Regions from separate parts of the Actinomadura kijaniata genome, predicted to be linked through region 2. Evidence: riboswitches for the same ligand, from Rfam matches in the RefSeq annotation. Region 2 holds a riboswitch; each other region holds the start of a gene.
What was found. A riboswitch is a leader RNA that binds a small molecule or an ion and turns the genes downstream of it on or off. The one in region 2 is predicted to bind cobalamin.
Positions count from the first base shown of each region.

Region 1: another riboswitch for cobalamin. It lies ahead of HNR61_RS37950 (uroporphyrinogen decarboxylase/cobalamine-independent methonine synthase family protein); the one in region 2 lies ahead of HNR61_RS12030 (ribonucleoside-diphosphate reductase subunit alpha).
Region 3: another riboswitch for cobalamin. It lies ahead of HNR61_RS46590 (ABC transporter substrate-binding protein); the one in region 2 lies ahead of HNR61_RS12030 (ribonucleoside-diphosphate reductase subunit alpha).

Region 1 covers NZ_JACJIA010000014.1:35,904-42,617, forward strand. Annotated here, with positions in the region: gene HNR61_RS37945 (RNA polymerase sigma factor) at 1-1,009, shown strand, start outside; cobalamin riboswitch at 1,006-1,222, shown strand; gene HNR61_RS37950 (uroporphyrinogen decarboxylase/cobalamine-independent methonine synthase family protein) at 1,342-1,689, shown strand; partial or broken gene HNR61_RS37955 (replication initiator) at 2,346-3,710, shown strand; one part of gene HNR61_RS37960 (IS5 family transposase) at 4,044-4,151, shown strand; one part of gene HNR61_RS37960 (IS5 family transposase) at 4,153-4,941, shown strand; partial or broken gene HNR61_RS50725 (IS982 family transposase) at 4,933-5,052, opposite strand; gene HNR61_RS37965 (hypothetical protein) at 5,396-5,842, shown strand; gene HNR61_RS37970 (tetratricopeptide repeat protein) at 5,839-6,714, shown strand, end outside.
Region 2 covers NZ_JACJIA010000002.1:987,794-994,507, reverse strand. Annotated here, with positions in the region: gene HNR61_RS12050 (RNA polymerase sigma factor) at 1-231, opposite strand, end outside; gene HNR61_RS12045 (superoxide dismutase) at 420-1,022, opposite strand; gene HNR61_RS12040 (hypothetical protein) at 1,142-1,309, opposite strand; gene HNR61_RS12035 (ribonucleotide-diphosphate reductase subunit beta) at 1,415-2,410, opposite strand; gene HNR61_RS12030 (ribonucleoside-diphosphate reductase subunit alpha) at 2,410-4,788, opposite strand; cobalamin riboswitch at 4,934-5,149, opposite strand; gene HNR61_RS12025 (hypothetical protein) at 5,257-5,808, shown strand; gene HNR61_RS12020 (YcnI family copper-binding membrane protein) at 5,908-6,591, shown strand; gene HNR61_RS12015 (copper resistance CopC family protein) at 6,588-6,714, shown strand, end outside.
Region 3 covers NZ_JACJIA010000001.1:272,557-279,270, forward strand. Annotated here, with positions in the region: gene HNR61_RS01255 (zinc-binding dehydrogenase) at 1-617, shown strand, start outside; gene HNR61_RS01260 (SDR family oxidoreductase) at 689-1,699, shown strand; gene HNR61_RS01265 (thiamine pyrophosphate-requiring protein) at 1,857-3,653, shown strand; gene HNR61_RS01270 (enolase C-terminal domain-like protein) at 3,650-4,756, shown strand; cobalamin riboswitch at 5,014-5,209, shown strand; gene HNR61_RS46590 (ABC transporter substrate-binding protein) at 5,267-6,250, shown strand; gene HNR61_RS46595 (FecCD family ABC transporter permease) at 6,247-6,714, shown strand, end outside.

The sequences.
Region 1 (6,714 bases), on a different contig from region 2:
CGCCGCGCCCGCCCCGCCGCCCGAGATCGGCGACGACCTGCCCGACGAGCGGCTGCGGCTGTTCTTCACCTGCGCCCACCCGGCGCTGCCCGCCGAGGACCGCGCCGCGCTGACGCTGCGGTGCCTGGCCGGGCTGACGACGCCGGAGGTCGCGCGGGCGTTCCTGGTCCCCACCGCGACGATGGCGCAGCGGATCGTGCGGGCCAAGAAGAAGATCCGGCAGGCGCGCATCCCGTTCCGCGTCCCCGGCGCCGACGAGCTGCCCGAACGGCTGCCCGGCGTGCTCGGCGTCCTGTACTCGGTCTTCACCGAGGGCTACGCCGCCAGCTCGGGCCCGGACCTGCAACGCCCCGACGTGGCGGAGGAGGCGATCCGGCTGGCGCGCATCCTGCACCGCCTGCTGCCCGCCGAACGCGAGGTCACCGGGCTGCTGGCGCTGATGCTGCTGGTCCACGCGCGCCGCGACGCCCGCACCGCCCCCGACGGGTCCCCGGTGCTGCTGGACGAGCAGGACCGGTCCCGCTGGGACCGCCCGATGGTGGAGGAGGGGCTGGGGCTGGTGCCGGTCGCGTTGACCGGCGGGCCGCCCGGCCCCTACGGGGTGCAGGCCGCCATCGCCGCCCTGCACGACGAGGCCGCCGACGCCGCGTCCACCGACTGGCCGCAGATCGTCGCGCTCTACGATGTGCTGCTGGCCCTCACCGCCTCCCCGGTCGTGGCGCTGAACCGGGCCGTCGCGGTGGCGATGCGCGACGGCCCGCGGGCGGGCCTGGCGCTGCTGGACGAGCTGGCCGACGAGCCGCGCCTGCGCGGCCACCACCCCTATCCCATGGCGCGGGCGGACCTGCTGCACCGGCTGGGCCGCCGCGCCGAGGCCGCCGACGCCTACCGGCAGGCCCTCGACCTGGCCGGGACCGACGCCGAACGGAAACTCCTGCGACGCCGCCTGACACAGGTCACCGACCACCACCGAACGGCCCGTCCGCCGGACGGGCCCGCAAGATCGTAGACTGCCCGCGCGGAAGGTTCGCCCGTGTCCACGGACACGGGCGTCGCAAGAGGGAACCCGGTGCGAATCCGGGACTGCCCCGCAGCGGTGAACGGGAACGACCGCCGTCACACGCACTGGATCCGAAGGGTCCGGGAAGCGACGGCCAGTAGGGCGCTTCGACGAGAAGCGGTGCCCGTGAGTCCGAAGACCTGCCTCCGCCCGCGCGCCGCCCGGCGCGCGGTGGTCCGCGGCCTCGCGGGAGGGCCCGGGACGAGCCGCGCCGTTCACCGGCCGTGCGCCGCCTTCCCCCTTTCGCGCGTCCGCACGATGGCACGGCGAGGGAAGCTGCCATGCACACCACGATCCTCGGATACCCCCGCATCGGGGCGGACCGGGAGCTGAAGTCCGCCACCGAGGACTACTGGGCGGGACGCGCCGACGCCACCGCCCTGGCCGGGGTCGGCGCGCGACTCCGCGCGGACGTCTGGCGGGAGCTGCGCGACGCCGGTCTGGAGGCGATCCCCTCCAACACGTTCTCCTTCTACGACCAGGTCCTCGACACCAGCGTGATGGTCGACGCCGTCCCCGACCGCTACCGGCACCTGACCGGCCTGGGCCGGTACTTCGCGATGGCACGCGGCACCCGCGACGTCCCGGCACTGGAGATGGCCAAGTGGTTCGACACCAACTATTACTAGTCAGTGCACCCAGGCAACTTTTCTGGCGCAGCCACCAGTAACGCAGAGTGATAACCCGCCGGAACGCCCACCGAAGGGTTTCAAGTTGACCTTCAGGCGGGTAACCCTGGGACCGGAGCCGCATCCAGCGACTTCGAGGATGGCGAGTGAAAGGCAGAGTGACGGCTGCTCTGCCGCCCGGAGGTCCGTACGACCTCACACACCAAAGCGAACAGTCGAACCACGTTGAGCCGGGGCTAGGGCGACCGGCATGGGTAGGTGCCAGGCGGGAGAACCCGCTAACAACCTGGAGAAGCTCTCCACGAATCTGATCGGATAACACTCGCCGGGAGTGAAGGGCCCAGGCGATAGCCTGCGCGGATTCCTGATCTTCGGTTCTCGTCGTTCGCGCGTGCTCTCTTCCGTTCAGAGGAGAGGGGTACCGGGTTGACGCCGAGCCCGGAAGCAGCCGAGTGGGGCAAGCGCCAGGCCAGCCAGTCACCGACGTGGAGCGACGCCAAGTGGCAGCGCGTCGCGAGGATCTTCCAAGCAGCCCTTGCAGACGCCCAGGACGACCAGGCCGCCGACGAGCAGCCTGCCGAGACGCGGCGGGATGCCGCATGACCGCCGTTCCAGGGCTACCGCCCGAACTCACCGCCGCCGTGGAGCGCGCGGCCATGCCGGACTTCGCCCGCTGGCACGAGATGATCAAAGCCGCCGGAGGCTGCGAGCAGCCGATCCGGCTACGCGGTGAGCGCCTCACCGTGGACGGTGAGACCGGCGAGCTGATCGAGTCCTACAGCACCGACGACGAGCCGACCGGCTACCTGCTCACCGCATGCGGGAACCGCCGCGCCTCCCGTTGCGCCGCGTGCGCCGAGGTCTACCGCGACGACACCTATCACCTGATCATCTCCGGTCTCACCGGAGGCAAGGGAGTACCCGAACAGGTCAGCAGGCATCCCCGCGTGTTCCTGACCCTGACCGCGCCATCGTTCGGAGTAGTGCACGCCCGCCGGGAGAAGGCCGGACAGGCGCAGCCGTGCCGTCCACGCCGAGACCGCCCGCTGTGCCCCCACGGCCGCCCCGAGGGATGCGGCCTGCGCCATGCCGCCGACGATCCGATGCTCGGGCAGCCGATCTGTGGGGACTGCTACGACTACCCGCGCGCGGTGCTGTGGAACGCCCACGCGCCGGAGCTGTGGCGGCGGCTCACGCTGGCCGTGCCCCGGAAGATCACCGCCGAGTTGGGGATCACGCACAAGGCGTTCCGCCAGCAGGCCCGTATCTCCTACGCCCGCGTGATCGAGTACCAGCGCCGAGGACTGATCCATTTCCACGCCGTCGTGCGTCTCGACGGCCCCAACGGTCCCGACGAGGCCCCGCCCGCGTGGGCGACCTCCGACCTGCTGGAGCGGGCCCTACGCACCGCAGTCGCCGAGGTGTCGGTACCGGTCCCGCACCCGGACGGGCAGAGCCTGCCCTACTCGGCGCAGTGGGGGAGGCAGGTGGACGTGCAGGCGATCCAGGTCGCCGCCGAGTTGGACGGCATAGCCGACAAGCACGTCGCCCGCTACATCGCCAAGTACGCCACCAAGGGAGCCGAGGACTCCGGCACGGTAGACCGGCCGATCCGCTACCCCAACCAGATCAGGACCCTGGAGGTGTCCGAGCACGCCCGCCGGATGATCTGGACCTGCTTCGCGCTGGCCGATCTACCCGAGTACAAACCGCTCCGGCTACGCAAATGGGTCCACATGCTCGGCTAGGGCGGACACTTCTCCACCAAGTCCCGCCGCTACTCGGTCACCCTCACCCAACTCCGCCAGGCCCGCGCCGACTACGCCACCCACCAGAACGAGGGACAACCCCAGTCCGACCCCGACAGGACAACCGTCACGACCGGCCGATGGACCTACGTCGGCTCAGGACTGCTGAACGGCGAACACTTCTGGGCAGAGCAGACCCGCGACCGCATCCAGAAGGCCCGACGCATCCGCTATCAGGTCACCGAGCGTGACCAGGAGCAGGAGGCCAGCTAGCCCGGACCACCCGACGTCGAGAAGTTTCATTACAGGGTCAAGGGCGGTCCGCTGACGCGGCCCGCCAGGCGGCCGCCCGCCCCGGCGCGCCGGGCGTGCGGCCTGTTCCGTCCGGTCCCGCCCCGCCGCGTCGGCCGACCGCCCAGGCCTGGACAGCAACCGATGAAGAACGAGCGAGAGCGCTCATCTGAAGGCAGCCGCTTCGACCTAGGGCCTGTTTCGAAGTCTGATGTGTGGCGGTGTGTCGTGACCGCCAACGCAAGAGGTCTCCGGTAGCAAGTTCAACGACCAAGAAGAACCAGCACCACCGGAGACCTCGTGCCCACCCTAGCGGTGACGAGGCGGTTTGACCTGACCGAGGCGCAGTGGGCCATCCTGGAACCGCTGCTGCCCACCCCCAACCACCCCCAAAGGCCCAGGTCGCCCGCCGCAGTGGACCAAACGCCAGCTCATCGACGGCATCGGCTGGCGAGTGCGAGTCGGGGCGCCCTGGCGGGACGTGCCCGCCTGCTACGGCTCCTGGCAGGCGATCTATTCGCTGTTTCGCCGCTGGCAGCGGGCCGGGATCTGGGCCCAGATCCTCACCAGCCTGCAGGCCCGTGCCGATGCCGACGGGCTGATCGACTGGCGGGTCGGGGTGGACTCCACCATCGCCCGCGCCCACCAGCACGCCGCCGGCGCCCGCACCAGCCCGGTGAGGCAGCCACCGGGCGGGACCGGTGCGCCCGAGCCGGCCGATCACGGGCTGGGACGCTCACGCGGCGGACTCACCACCAAGATCCACCTGGCCTGCGAGCAGGGCCAACGGGTGCTGGCGCTGCTGGTGACAGCCGGACAACGCGGTGATTCACCCCAGTTCCAGGCCGTGCTGGAGGCGATCGCGGTGCCGCGGCTCGGACCCGGGCGCACCCGCACCCGACCGGTGCGGGTGCGCGCCGACAAGGCCTACTCCTCGGCCGCCAACCGCGCCTACCTGCGCCGTCGCGGCATCCGCGCGACCATCCCGCAACCGGCCGACCAGATCGGCCACCGCCAGCGGCGCGGCAGCGCCGGCGGGCGGCCACCGGCGTTCTGCGCCACCGACTACAAGGCCCGGCACGCGGTGGAGTGCGGCATCAACCGCCTCAAACGCCACCGCGCCGTGGCCACCCGGTATGACAAACTCGCCGTCCGCTACCAAGCCGTCCTGCACATCGCCTGCATCAACGACTGGCTCCTGACCTGCCTTTGAAACACGCCCTAGTTGCGTGGGGTGGGCCAGGCTGACGACGCACACCGCGCCCTCAGCAGTGGTGACCAGCATCAGCTTGACCTCCCAGAAGAAGGCGTGGTGGTCGCCGTCCTTAGCTTGTCATTTAACGTCTGACCTCCGCGTTCATAGATCCATGGTTGCTGTGGGTAGTCGGCTCAGGCTTGGCGTCGGGGTTTGGTTCCCTTTTGTTCTTGGTCGTTCAACCCATCTACCAGGGGCTTCGCTGCGCTCAGCACCAGACCGATGCCCTGGGACCAACCTGTGATCGCAACCCAGTCCTATCAGGATGAAAAACACTCAGTGAGCCTGGCGTAGTCCCGGGCCGGTCCCTCCGACGGCTCGCGGCACCGACCCCAGCGACTTGATGAAGGTGCCGCATGACGTAGAGCTTCGTCGCAACACCGGCTACATTCGGCTCAAGGACGGGTGAACGGTGGGACGGATGCTGACTGAATCACTGGTGGCGTTGGCCGCCGCAGGGTCGACAGCGCTGGTCGGGGCCATGGCCACCGACGCCTGGCATGTCGCTCGGAGCGGAGTGCTCCGCCTTTTCGGTACGGGCACCTCGAAGGCCCCTGAAGAACAGCCCGGGCTGGTGGCCCGGTTGGACGCCGATGCCGCTTTGGTCGCCGGGGCCCAGGACGCCGAGTCGGCCCGCCAGAGTCTGCTGCCTGCCTGGCGGCTGCGGCTGGAGGAGTTCCTGCGGGAGCATCCCGAAGCCGCCGAGGACGTGCGCGCGTTCACGGAGCGGACGATTGCCGTGCTGCCTCGTCCCGAGCAGCACCGGGTCCAACACGTCGTCGCCAGCGATCATGCCCGGGTGTTCGCCGCACAGTTCGGGAACGTGATCATCCATCGGGAGTCCGACGAACCGTCGTGAACACCCAGCACGTCACGGCTACCGGCGGGTTCGCGTACGGGGTCATCGGGGCCGACATCCACGTGTTTGGTGACGGCTCTCCACTGTATGTGTTGGAGAACTGGCGTCCGCCTCCCGAGACGGACGCGGAGTGGCTCCGCGAACAGCCCAGCCGGATGCTGAACGCCCGGTTCGCGGTCGTTGAGTTCACCGGTCGCGGCCAAGAGTTGGCGGAGGTGCGGAGCTGGTGCACTAGCGGCCCGCTGCGCGCGGCCCGCTGGCTGCACGCCCCCGGAGGCCAGGGCAAGAGCCGGTTGGCCGACGAGCTCGCACGGCAGGTTAGCGCGCTGGGCTGGAAGGTGGCCATCGCCACCGAGGGCCGGGGCAGCGTCCTGCCGCCGCCCGGCAGCCAGGACCTGCGGACGGCGGGATCCGCCGGGCTGCTGCTTTTGATCGACTACGCCGACCGGTGGCCGTTCACCACGCTGACCTGGCTGTTCAGCAACGCGCTGCTGCATCAGCCGGACATGCCGACACGGGTGCTGCTACTGGGCCGTAGCGTCGATCCCTGGCCCGCGCTGAGAGCCTCTCTGGCCAATCAGCAGGTGTCGGCCTCGACCCAGGCGCTCGCGCCGCTGGACGACTCCAATGATGGGCAACGTGCGCAGATGTTCCGGGCGGCATGCGATGGCTTCGCCGACCGCTACGGCATCACGCCCCCCGACCAGCGGGTCGATCTGGACGATCCCGGGTTCGGGCTGACGCTGACCGTGCACATGGCCGCGCTGGTCGCGGTCGACGCCCTGGCGACCGGCCGTACAGCCGCGCAGGACGTGGCGGGGTTGACCGTCTACCTGCTCGACAGAGAGCATCTCGGTTGGGCCCGCCTGCAC
Region 2 (6,714 bases):
GTGCCGCCGCCCGGCGTCGCGCTGTTTCAGCCGGTGCCGCCGCGCCACGCCGAACAACCAGGGCAACGGGTCGTCGTCCGGCACCTGGTCGAGCTTGCGCCAGGCGGTCAGGAACGTCTCGTTGGCCACGTCCTCGGCGACCGCCCGCGCGTCATGGGCGAGCGCGTAGCTCAGGACCTTCGGGTAGTGCTTCCGGTAGATGGCCGTGAAGCGCTCGACATCGGCGTCCACGTCACCACCTCCTCTCGGGTGTCACCCGGTACCCCCGAGATCACCTCGCTTTCTTACAGGCGGTCCTCCTTTCGGTCGACGCGGGGAACCGGGGGAAGGAAAAGTGCGGCGCCCACCAGGCCGCAAGGAAAGGTTCTGAGCACGATCCCGGCCTGGTGGGCGCCGCACGTCCTTCGGCGCCGGCTCGCTTACGCGTTGCGCGCCTTGTCGAAGCGGGCCTTCACGTCGTCCCAGTTGACGAGGTCCCAGAGCTTCTGGACGTAGTCGGGGCGCACGTTGCGGTACTGGAGGTAGTACGCGTGCTCCCAGGCGTCGAACACCAGCAGCGGGGTGGTGTTCATGCCGACGTTGCCGTGGTGGTCGTACACCTGCTCGACCACCAGGCGCCCGCCGAGCGGCTCCCACGCCAGGACGCCCCAGCCGGAGCCCTGCACGGTGGCGGTGGCCGACGAAAGCTGCTTCCGGAACGCCTCGAACGAGCCGAAGTGCTCGTCGATGGCGGACTCCAGCTCCCCGCCCGGGCGGTCGCCGCCGTCCGGGGACAGGTTCTCCCAGAAGATCGAGTGGAGCACATGGCCGGAGAGGTTGAAAGCGAAGGTCTTCTCCAGGCCGACCAGACCGCCGAACTGCTCCTTCTCGCGCGCTTCGGCGAGCTTCTCCAACGTGTCGTTGGCGCCCTTGACGTAGGCCGCGTGGTGCTTGGCGTGGTGCAGCTCCAGGATCTCGCCGGTGATGGCGGGTTCGAGGGCCGCGTAGTCGTAAGGGAGGTCGGGCAGCGTGTAGTTCGACATGATCTCTACTATTGCAACTCGTTCGCAGGTAAGTCCAGTTTGCAGGTGCGTGTGGGCATGAGAAGGCCCGTCCCGCTCCGGGGAGCGGGACGGGCCGGTGGGTTCGCGGGTGGCGGTTCTCAGTAGCGGCGTCCGTGGCCGCCGCCGCCCTTGCCGCGGAAGCGGGCCAGGAGACTGCGGGCCTTGGCCTGGTTGCGCGGGTCACGGGCGATCTGCCCGGCCCGGTTGCGCGCGCGCTGGCCCTGCGGGCTGCGCAGGAAGCGTCTGATTCGGTCGGCGAGAGGCATTCCGTTCCTCCTCAGCGGGGTGCTCACCCGGTCAACGAACGGCACCCCGGCGAAGGTTGCTGGACGTTGCTCCTACCCGGAGGGACGCTTCTCTCACCTGGCGGATCAGAAAGCCTCGTCGAACGCCACCGCCCCCTCGACGCCGATCTGGTAGGCCGACACGCGGCGTTCGAAGAAGTTCGACAGCTCCTGGACGTCCTGGAGCTCCATGAACGCGAACGGGTTCTCGGTGCCGTAGCGGACCGGCAGGCCGAGGCGGGCGAGGCGCTGGTCGGCGACGTACTCCAGGTAGCGGCGCATGTCGTCGGCGCTCATGCCGGGCAGGCCGTCGCCGCACAGGTCGCGGGCGAACGCCAGCTCCGCCTCGACGGCCTCCTCGATCATCTCGGTGACCTGGCGCGTCATCGCGGCGTCGAAGAGCCCGGGCTCCTCGGCGCGGACGGTGTCCACGACGGAGAACGCGAACTCCATGTGCATGCTCTCGTCGCGGAACACCCAGTTGGTGCCCGAGGCCAGGCCGTTGAGCAGGCCGCGCGAGCGCAGCCAGTACACGTAGGCGAAGGCCCCGTAGAAGAACAGGCCCTCGATGCACGCGGCGAAGCAGATCAGGTTGAGCAGGAACGCGCGCCGGTCGGCGGCGGTGCTCAGCTCGTCCAGGCGGTTGATCGAGTCGATCCACCTGAAGCAGAACTCGGCCTTGGCGCGGATCGAGGGGATGTGCTCGATCGCGGCGAACGCCCGGACGCGCTCGTCGTGGTCGGGCAGGTAGGTGTCCAGCAGGGTCAGGTAGAACTGGACGTGGACGGCCTCCTCGAACAGCTGCCGGGACAGGTAGAGGCGGGCCTCGGGCGCGTTGACGTGCTTGTAGAGGTTGAGCACCAGGTTGTTGGCGACGATCGAGTCGCCGGTGGCGAAGAACGCGACCAGCCGGTTGACCAGGTGCAGCTCCTCGGGGGTGAGGCGCGCCAGGTCGGCCAGGTCGGAGGCCAGGTCGACCTCCTCGACCGTCCAGGTGTTGCGGATCGCCGCGCGGTAGCGCTCGTAGAAGTCGGGGTAGCGCATGGGCCGCAGGGTCAGGTCCATGCCCGGGTCGAGCAGCATCACTGGCAGGCCTCGCAGGTCTCGGGGCTCTCAAGGGAGCAGGCGACCGCCTCGGCGTCCGGGGCGGTGCGCGCGCCGGTGGTCTGGGCGATGGTGGTCTGGGCGATGCGGGTCGCCGGGCGGGAGCGCAGGTAGTAGGTGGTCTTCAGGCCGCTGCGCCAGGCGTAGGCGTACATCGAGGAGAGCTTGCCGATGGTCGGCGTCTCCATGAACAGGTTGAGCGACTGGCTCTGGTCGATGAACGGGGTCCGCGCCGCCGCCAGGTCGATCAGCGCCCTCTGCGGCAGCTCCCAGGCGGTGCGGTACAGCTCGCGCAGGTCGGCGGGCAGGTCGACCAGGCCCTGGAGGGAGCCGTTGGCGCGCTTGATGGCGTCGCGGGTGGCGGCGTCCCACAGGCCGAGGCGCTTGAGGTCGGCGACCAGGTAGTTGTTGATCTGGAGGAACTCGCCGGACAGGGTCTCGCGCTTGAACAGGTTGGACACCTGCGGCTCGACGCACTCGTAGCAGCCCGCGATCGACGCGATGGTGGCGGTCGGCGCGATGGCGATCAGCAGGGAGTTGCGCAGGCCGTGCTCGGCGACCTTGGCGCGCAGGGCCTCCCACGCGTCGGGACGGGTGATCGCCGCGTCCGGGAAGTGGTCGACGTGGAGCTGGCCCCGCGCGGTGCGGGTGGCGGCGTAGTCGGGCAGCGCGCCGAGTTCGGCGGCCAGGTCGGCGGAGGCGTCGTAGGCGGCGAGGGCGATCTCCTCGGCGATGCGCGTGGACAGCGTCCTGGCCTCGGCCGAGTCGAACGGCAGCCGCAGCTTGAAGAACACGTCGGCCAGGCCCATCACGCCGAGGCCGACCGGCCGCCAGCGACGGTTCGCGCCCTCGGCCTCGGCGGTCGGGTAGAAGCCGCGGTCGATGGTGCGGTCCAGGAAGCGGACGGCGGTGCGGACGGTGGAGCGGAGGCGTTCCCAGTCCAGGTCGTCGCCGGAGACGTGCGCGCCGAGGTTGACCGAGCCGAGGTTGCACACGGCGGTCTCGCCGTCGCTGGTGACCTCCAGGATCTCGGTGCACAGGTTGGACAGGTGGACGACGTTGCCGGGCTCGGCGGTCTGGTTGCAGGCGCGGTTGGCGGCGTCCTTGAACGTCATCCACCCGTTGCCGGTCTCGGCGAGGGTGCGCATCATCCTGCCGAACAGGCGGCGGGCGGGGACCTGGCGGACGTAGCGGCCCTCGGCCTCGGCGCGGCGGTAGGCGGCGTCGAACTCCTCGCCCCACAGGTCGACGAGCTCGGGCGTCTCCTTGGGGTCGAACAGCGACCACCGCGCGTCGGCCTCGACGCGGCGCATGAACTCGTCGGGGATCCAGTTGGCGAGGTTGAGGTTGTGGGTGCGGCGGGCCTCCTCGCCGGTGTTGTCGCGCAGTTCGAGGAACTCCTCGACGTCGGCGTGCCACGGCTCCAGGTAGACGCAGGCCGCGCCCTTGCGGCGTCCGCCCTGGTTGACGGCGGCGACCGAGGAGTCGAGGGTGCGCAGCCACGGGACGATGCCGTTGGAGTGGCCGTTGGTGCCCCGGATGAGGGAGCCCCGGGACCGGATCCGGCTCCAGGAGACGCCGATGCCGCCCGCGTACTTGCTGAGCCGCGCGACCTGCGCGTACCGCTCGTAGATCGACTCCAGCTCGTCCCTCGGGGAGTCGAGCAGGAAGCACGACGAGAGCTGGGGGCGGCGGGCCGCCGAGTTGAACAGGGTGGGCGAGCTCGGCAGGTAGGACAGGGTGCTGAGCAGCGCGTACAGCTCGCGGACGTCCTCGACGGTGTCGGACAGGCCGACCGCGACGCGCATCAGGAAGTACTGGGGGCGCTCCACGACGCGCCGGGTCCTCGGGTGGCGCAGCAGGTAGCGGTCGTAGACGGTGCGCAGGCCGAAGTACTCGAACCGGTCGTCGGCGGCCTCGTCCACCAGGGCGTCCAGCGCGTCGGCGTGGGCGGCGACGAACGCGGCGGGCGCGTCCGACAGCAGGCCCTCGCGGTGCGCGACGGCGACCGAGCCGGCGAACGAGCGGACGCCCTCCGCCGCCGTCTCGTCGGCGATCTTCGCGCCGAGCAGCCGGGCGGCGACCCGGGAGTAGGCGGGCTCGACGCCGACCAGCGCGGCCGCCTCGCCGATGGCCAGGTCGCGCAGGCCGGCGGCGTCCACTCCCCCGTTCGCGCGCACCGCCGCCAGCACCCGGGCCGGGTCGGCGTCCGGCAGCCCGGCGCAGGCGCGTTCCACCTGCTCGGCCAGGCGCTCGACCGGCTGCCCGGTCGGCACGGCCTGGGCGGGTGCGACGCTGACGGCCTCGGCGGTCCCGGTGAGGACACCGGCCGGTGGCGCGATCAGTTCCTGGGTCACGTGCTCTTTCCCCTCGCGAGCTCGTCCCGCGAGGGCATGCGAACGACGCGCGGACCGCCGGTCGCCGGCATGCCGCGCACCGCCCCCGGTCCTCCCGCGAGACCTGGACGTACGAGAGCCCTCCGGGCTCCCTTCGCCGCGGACCGCGTCCACGGCGGAGCTGGCAGGTCTTCGGACTCGCGGGCGCACTGCGCGCTCCTACCGGCCGTCGCTTCCCGCCCCCGTTCCCGGGGTCAGTGCATGTGACGGCGGTCGTTCCCGCTCACCGCTGCGGGGCAGTCCCGGACTCGCACCGGGTTCCCTCTTGTGACGCCCGTGCCGTCTGGGACGGCTGGGGCGAACCAGCACGGGCATGACCCTACATCTTGATGACGGGTGACGCACAACCCCAACATGTAGGGCGTGTCACAGCCCCAAGGCGGGGGTCGGGTGGTGCCTTTCGTCCGGAGGTGGGACCATGGGGCCGCCATGTCCCCGCAACCGTTCTTCCATGCCTCCCGGGCGGTGCTGTTCGCCACCGTCGTGGTCGCGTTGGCGACCCTCGGGCACGGGCTGGCGTCGTCGCACGCGGTGCCCGCGTGGGCGGTGCTGGCGGGGTTCGCGGGAACGCTCGGGGTCACCTGGGCGCTGGCCGGGCACGAGCGGTCCCTTCCGACGATCTTCGGGGGGCTGCTGGGCGGGCAGTTCGCGCTGCACACGCTGTACGCGGACGCCGCCCTGGGGTCCGGGCATCACGGCGGCTCCCTGATGCCCGGGCGGGACTCCGGCTGGACGATGACGTTCGCGCACGTCGCGGCCGCCGCGCTGGCGGCGTGGTGGCTGCGGCGCGGCGAACGGGCCCTGTGGTCGCTGGCGCGCCGGCTGACGTTCCGGCCGGCGCCGCCGCTCGTCGTCGAACCCCCGGCGCCTCCCGCCCGTATCCCCGTGATACCGGTGACGGACGTGCCCGTGCCCGTGGGGCGGGCGCTGCGGCACCAGGTCGTCCGGCGGGGGCCGCCGCTCCGTTCGAGGGCGCTCTGAGGGAGCGCCGTACGTCACCGGGCGCGCCGTCGGCGCGTTCGGGTTCTTCACGTGCTTCTCGAACGGAGTCTCACCATGTCATCACGGTTCTCTTCGGGCATGTCCAGGTTCGCCGCGGTGGCGGCGCTGGCGTCGGTGTCGGTGGTCGGGCTGGCGGGCGTCGCGTCCGCGCACGTCACCGTCAACCCCGGCACCGCCGAGCAGGGCGGCTTCACCAAGGTCGCCTTCCGGGTGCCGAACGAGCGCGACGACGCCGGGACCACCAAGGTCCAGGTCGACCTGCCGGTGGACCACCCGATCGCGTTCGTGTCGGTGCGGCCGGTGCCGGGCTGGTCGGTGAAGGTGGAGAAGAGCAGGCTCAAGACGCCGATCAACGTGCACGGCGCGAACCTCACCGAGGCGGTCTCCCGGATCACCTGGTCCGGCGGGAAGATCGACAAGGGGCAGTTCCAGGAGTTCGACGTGTCGATGGGGCCGCTGCCGACCGACGTGGACCAGCTGGCGTTCAAGGCCGAGCAGACCTACGAGGGCGGCGAGGTCGTCAAGTGGGACCAGCCGGCCGAGCCGGGCAAGGAGGAGCCCGAGCACCCCGCGCCGGTGCTGAAGCTCGCGGCGAAGGGGTCCACGGAGCCCGCCCGGGGGCTGGCCGCCGCCGCCAGGCCGGTGGCCGCCTCCTCCGCCGACGACGGCACCGCCCGGATGCTGGGCGGGATCGGCATCGCGATCGGCGTGCTCGGCCTGGTCGTCGGGGCGCTCGGCCTGGTGCGGGGGCGTCGGGCATGAGGCGCCGCAGGCTGGCGGCGCTGACCGCCGGGGCCGCGCTGGCGCTGGCCCTTCCCGCCGCGCCCGCGTCGGCGCACACCGCGCTGCGCTCCTCGACCCCGGCCGCCAAGTCCACCGTCGAGG
Region 3 (6,714 bases), on a different contig from region 2:
AGGTGCCGGAGGGGCTGGCGCTCGACACGGCCGTGGCGGTGCTGGCGGACGGGCGGACCGCGACGTGGCTGTTCGACGGCCTCGGGGTCAAGGAGGGCGAACGCGTCCTGGTCGAGGCGGCGGCCGGGGGTGTCGGGTCGTTGCTGGTGCAGATCGCCAGGAACGCCGGGGCCGTCGTGGTCGCGGCCGTCGGCGGGGAGCGCAAGGCCGGGGTCGCCCGGGAGCTGGGGGCCGACGTCGTCGTGGACTACCGGCGGCCGGGGTGGGCCGACGAGGCCGGGGACGTGGACGTGGTGTTCGACGGGGTCGGCGGCGAGATCGGGCGGGCGGCGTTCGGGACGCTGCGGCCGGCCGGGCGGATGGTCAGCTACGGGCTGGCCAGCGGGGAGTGGGCCGGGATCTCCGAGGAGCGGGCCGCGGAGCGCGGCGTCGAGCTGGTCCAGCCCGCGGCCACGCCCGAACTGATGCGGGAGGCGACCGAACGGGTCCTCGCCGACGCCGCGCGGGGCCGGGTGCGGCCGCTGGTCGGGCAGCGGTTCCCCCTGGAGCGGGCCGCCGACGCGCACGCGGCCATCGAGTCGCGGGCGACGGTGGGCAAGACGCTGCTGGAGGTCTGACCCGCGGGCCGGAGGTTTTCCCCGGCGGTCAGCGGCAACACCACCACCGCACCGCTGGAGGAGGGACCGTGATGGCGGACGGCAGGGTCGTGGTGGTGACCGGGGCCAGCGGCGGGATCGGACGGGCCGCGGCGCGGGAGTTCGCGCGGCGCGGGTACCGGGTCGGGCTGCTGGCCCGCGGGGAGGCCGGGCTGAAGGCCGCCGCCGAGGACGTCGCGGCGGCCGGGGGCCGGGCGCTGGCGGTGCCGGTGGACGTGGCCGACTTCGCGGCCCTGCGGGAGGCCGGGGCGCGGATCGAACGGGAGCTCGGGCCCGTCGACGTGTGGGTGAACACCGCGTTCAGCACCGTGTTCGGGGAGTTCATGGACATCGAGCCGGAGGAGTTCCGGCGGGTCACCGAGGTGACCTACCTCGGGTTCGTGCACGGGACGCGGGTCGCGCTGGAGCTGATGGCGGAGCGGGACCGGGGCGTCATCGTGCAGACGGGGTCGGCGCTGGCCAAGCGGGGGATCCCGTTGCAGTCGGCCTACTGCGGGGCCAAGCACGCGATCCAGGGATTCCACGAGTCGGTGCGGGTCGAGCTGCTGCACCGGGGGAGCGGCGTCCGGACGACCATGGTCCAGCTTCCCGCGGTGAACACGCCGCAGTTCACGTGGGGCAAGGCGCGCATGCCGCGGCGGGCGCGGCCGGTGTCGCCGATCTACCAGCCGGAGGTCGCCGCCGGGGCGCTGGTGTACGCGGCCGAGCACCCCCGACGGCGGGAGTACTGGGTCGGCGGGAGCACGGTGGCGACGCTGGTGGGGCAGCGGCTCGCGCCCGCGCTGCTGGACCGGTACCTGGCCCGGACCGGCTACGGGTCGCAGCAGGGCGACGAGCCCGCCGACCCCGGCCAGCCGGTGAACCTGTGGCGGCCCGTGGACGGCGAGGGCGGCCCGGACTTCGGGGCGCACGGGCGGTTCGACGAGAGGGCGCACCCGCGCAGCGTCCAGTGGTGGGCGTCGCGGCACCGGTGGGCGTTGACGGCGGGCGGTCTCGCGGCGGCCGCCGGATGGGTGGTGGGGGCGCGACGACGGGCAGGATGATCAGCGCCGTCGGCGGACCGCGGCTCGTGCCGTCGATCGCGGTCCCCTTTCGGTGTTCGCGGGGCTGAATGGTCCCGGAGCTGGTGGGTAGGCGGGGTGGACGGGCACCGCCGGACACGCAGCGCGCATGCGACGAACACGGAAAGGGGTGTTGACGATGAGCGCCACGGTCGCCGACCACCTGCTGGAACGGTTGCGCGAGTGGGGGGTCGAGACGGTATTCGGCTACCCGGGGGACGGGATCAACGGTCTCCTCGCCGCCTGGGGCAGGGCCGGGGACCGGCCGCGGTTCGTGCAGGCGCGGCACGAGGAGATGAGCGCGTTCGAGGCCGTCGGGTACGCCAAGTTCACCGGGAGGGTGGGCGTGTGCGCGGCGACGTCCGGGCCCGGGGCGATCCACCTGCTGAACGGCCTCTACGACGCCAAGCTCGACCACGTCCCGGTCGTCGCGATCGTGGGCCAGACCGACCGCAGCGCGATGGGCGGCTCCTACCAGCAGGAGGTGGACCTGCTGTCGCTGTTCAAGGACGTCGCCAGTGAATACGTGCAGATGGTGACCGTTCCCGAGCAGCTGCCGAACGTCCTGGACCGCGCGATCCGGATCGCGGTCGCGCGGCGGGCCCCCACCGCCGTGATCATCCCGGCGGACGTGCAGGAGCTGGAGTACAGCCCGCCCGGCCACGCGTTCAAGATGGTGCCCTCGTCGAGGCCGGGGACGGAGCGGCCGCGGATCGCGCCGGACGGGGAGGCGGTGCGGCGGGCGGCGGAGGTCCTCAACGCCGGGCGGCGCGTCGCGATGCTGGTGGGGACGGGGGCGCGCGGCGCGCGGGCCGAGGTGGAGCGGGTCGCGGACCTGCTGGGCGCGGGCGTCGCCAAGGCGCTGCTCGGCAAGGACGCGCTGCCCGACGACCTGCCGTGGGTGACCGGGTCGATCGGGCTGCTGGGCACCCGGCCGAGCTACGAGCTGATGCGCGACTGCGACACGCTGCTGACGGTCGGGTCGAGCTTCCCGTACACGCAGTTCCTGCCCGAACTCGACCAGGCGCGGGGCGTGCAGGTCGACATCGACCCGACGATGATCGGGATGCGGTACCCCTACGAGGTCAACCTCGTCGGGGACGCGGCGGCGACGCTGCGGGCGCTGATCCCGCTGCTGGAACGCAAGACCGACCGGGAGTGGCGGGAGACCGTCGAGTCCAACGTCGAACGGTGGTGGGAGACCATGCGCCGGGAGGCCCTGGTGGATGCCGACCCGGTCAACCCGATGCTGCTGTTCCACGAGCTGTCGGCCCGGCTGCCCGAACGGGCGATCGTCACGGCCGACTCGGGGTCGGCCGCGAACTGGTACGCGCGCAACCTCAGGTTCCGCGCCGACACGCGGGGGTCGCTGTCGGGCACGCTGGCGACGATGGGGCCGGGCATCCCGTACGGGATCGGCGCGAAGGCCGGGCTGCCGGACCGGCCGGTGATCGTGTTCGAGGGCGACGGGGCCATGCAGATGAACGGGCTGGCCGAGCTGCTCACCGTCCGGCGCCACTGGCAGGAGTGGGAGGACCCGCGGTTCGTGGTGGCGGTCCTGCACAACAACGACCTCAACCAGGTCACCTGGGAGATGCGGGCGATGCAGGGGGCGCCGAAGTTCCCGCAGTCGCAGACGCTGCCGGACATGGACTACGCGGCGTTCGCCTCGGCGATCGGACTGGAGGGGATCGTGGTGGACAAGCCGGACCAGGTGGGGCCCGCCTGGGACCGGGCGCTGGCCGCCGACCGGCCGGTGCTGCTGGACGTGCACTGCGATCCGGACGTCCCGCCGATCCCACCGCATGCGACGTTCGACCAGGTGAAGGGCGCGGCGCAGGCGTTGCTGAAGGGCGACGAGGACCGCTGGGGCGTGCTCCGGGAGGGCATCCGGACCAAGGCCCAGGAGTTCCTGCCGCACCGGGGGAAGAAGTGAGCGCTGCCGGTGACCCGCTGGTGGGGTCGGTTCAGGCGGCGGCGTACACCGTGCCGACCGACCGGCCCGAGGGGGACGGGACGCTGGAGTGGGACGCCACGGACGTGGTGGTCGTGCGGGCCGAGGCCGAGGGGACGGTCGGCCTCGGCTGGGCCTACGGGGGGTCCGCCTGCGCGGCGGTCGTGGCCACGAAGCTCGCGGACGTGGTGCGCGGGCTGCCCGCGCTGGACGTGGCGGGCGCGTGGCAGGCGATGGTGCGCGCGATGCGCGACGACGCGCGGCAGGGCATCGCCGGGTGCGCGATCTCGGCGGTGGACGTGGCGCTGTGGGACCTGAAGGCGCGGCTGCTGGAGGTGCCGCTGCACCGGCTGCTCGGCGGGGTGCGCGAGAGCGTCCCGGTGTACGGCAGCGGCGGGTTCACGACCGATGACGACCGGCGGCTCGTCGCGCAGGTCGAGGAGTGGGTCGGCGCGCTCGGCATCCCCCGCGTGAAGATCAGGGTCGGGGAGGGCTGGGGGACGGCCGTCGACCGGGACCTGGAGCGCATGCGGCTGGTGCGGGAGGTCGCCGGGGACGAGGTCGACCTGTACATGGACGCGAACGGCGCCTACTCGCGCAAGCAGGCCGTCCGGGTGGCGCGCGCGGCGTGGGATCTGGACGTCGGATGGTTCGAGGAGCCGGTGTCGTCGGACGACCTGGAGGGGCTGCGGGTCGTGCGGGACGCGGTGGACGCGGACGTGACGGCCGGGGAGCACGGGTACGACCTGGCGTACTTCCAGCGGATGTGCGAGGTCGTGGACTGCCTCCAGGCGGACGCGTCGCGGTGCGGCGGGATCAGCGAGTGGCAGCGGGTCGCGGCGGTCGCGGCGGCCCGCGGGCTGGAGGTGTCGGGGCACTGCGCGCCGCACCTGCACGCGGTGGTGGGCGCGGCGACGCCGAACCTGCGGCACCTGGAGTGGTTCCACGACCACGTGCGGGTCGAGTCGCTGTTCTTCGACGGCGTGCTGGAGCCGGAGGGCGGGGAGGTGCGGCCCCGCGGGGACGCGATGGGGCACGGGCTGACGTTCCGGGAGGCCGACGCCGAGCGCTACCGGGTGCGGTGAGGACGCGGCGGCCTCCGGCGCCCCGGCGCGCGCCGATGACCGCGGAACGCGACGGGTCACCGCTATCTCCGGTGGGATGGCGGACTCGGAGGCGACGCGGTTCATGGGCGCGACGGCGCGGGAGGCCGCCGGCCGGGCCGGGCGGCGGGCGTCCCTGTCCCGCGGCCGTGTCCACTTCCGGAACCGCCGGGGGCGGGATCGGTGGGGTTCGGGTGCGTGTGCGCGCCCGGTCGGTGCGATGATGGCGCAGGAACGAATCGATCGCGGCCGACGCTCGTGTCGGCCGTGAAGCGGGCGACGGCGGAACGAGGAAGCCGGTGGAAATCCGGCGCGGTCCCGCCACTGTGATCGGCGAGCGGATCCCGAACGCGCCACCGCCCCCGTCGGGGGGTGGGAAGGCCGGGACGAGCGACGACCCGAGAGCCAGGAGACTCACGCCGTCGCCACCTCGACGAGTCCGGGGCGGATCTCCCCGGGGAGGAGTGTGGAACGGCTGTGTCTGCTGTGCGGATGCCGGGGCGTCGCGCCCTGGCCGCGCTGGTCGCCCTGATCGCGCTGGGAACGAGCGCCGGGTGCGGGGGCGGCGGCCCGGCGCGGAGCGACACCGGGAGGACCGCGGCCGGGTTCCCCGTGCGGATCGACAACTGCGGCGTCACCACGACCTACCGGCGGCCGCCGACGCGCGCGGTGACGTTGAACCAGCACACCACCGAGATCATGCTCGCGCTCGGGCTGGAGCGGTCGATGGTCGGCACCGCCTACCTCGACGACCGGATCCTGCCCGAGTACCGGGGCGCCTACGGGCGGATCAAGGTGCTGGCCCGGGAGTACCCCTCCTACGAGACGCTGCTGGCGGCCGAGCCGGACTTCGTCTACGGCGGGTTCACCAGCGCGTTCGCCGACAAGGACGGGCGCGGGCGCGGGACGCTGGCCAAGGCCGGGATCGACAGCCACCTGAGCGTCGAGTCCTGCCCGAAGGGGCCGGTGACCGTCGAGACCGTGGACACCGAGATCCGCGCCATCGCCCAGATCTTCGGGGTGCGCGACCGCGGCGAGCAGGTCGTCGCGCGGATGCGCACGACGCTGGAGGGCGTGCGCAAGCGCGTCGCGGGGGTGCGCCCGCCCAAGGTGTTCGTCTACGACAGCGGCGACAAGACCGCCTTCACCGCCGGGGGCGGGGGCGTCGGCAGCGACCTGATCCGGCGGGCCGGGGGCGCCAACGTCTTCGGCGACCTGCCCAAGGCGTTCGGGGACGTGTCGTTCGAGCAGGTCGCCGAGCGGGCCCCCGACGTGGTCGTCATCTACGACTACGGGAGGACGGGCGTCGAGGAGAAGAAGCGGTTCCTGCTGGGGAACCCGGCGCTGAAGGACGTTCCGGCGATCCGGGACCGGCGGTTCGCGGTGCTGCCGCTGTCGTCGACCGTGCTGGGCGTCCGGGTGCCGGGGGCGGTGGAGTCGCTGGCCCGCCAGCTGCACCCCGAACGCTTCCGGTGACCGGCGCGGCGACGCGGCGGGCGCCGTACCCGCTGGTCCTGGCCGGTCTGGCGGCGCTCGTCGTGGCGGTGGGAACGCTGGGCGTCGCGGTCGGGTCGGTCCGGATCCCGGTGGGCGACGTGTGGGGCGTCCTGCTGCACCGGCTGCACCCGGCGCTCGCCGAGCCGACCTGGCCCGTGGTGCGCGAGACGATCGTGCTGGACGTGCGGCTGCCGCGCGTGCTGATGAGCGCCGTCGTCGGGGCGGGGCTGGCGGTGTGCGGGATGGCGTTGCAGGCGCTGGTGCGCAACCCGCTGGCCGACCCGATGCTGCTGGGGATCTCCTCGGGCGCGACGGTCGGGGCCGTGCTGGTGGTGACCGCGCACGTGACGGTGCTGGGGGCGTTCTCGCTGCCGTCGGCGGCGTTCCTCGGGGCGCTGGCCGCGCTGATGCTGGTGTACTTCCTGGCGCGCGTCGGCGGGCGG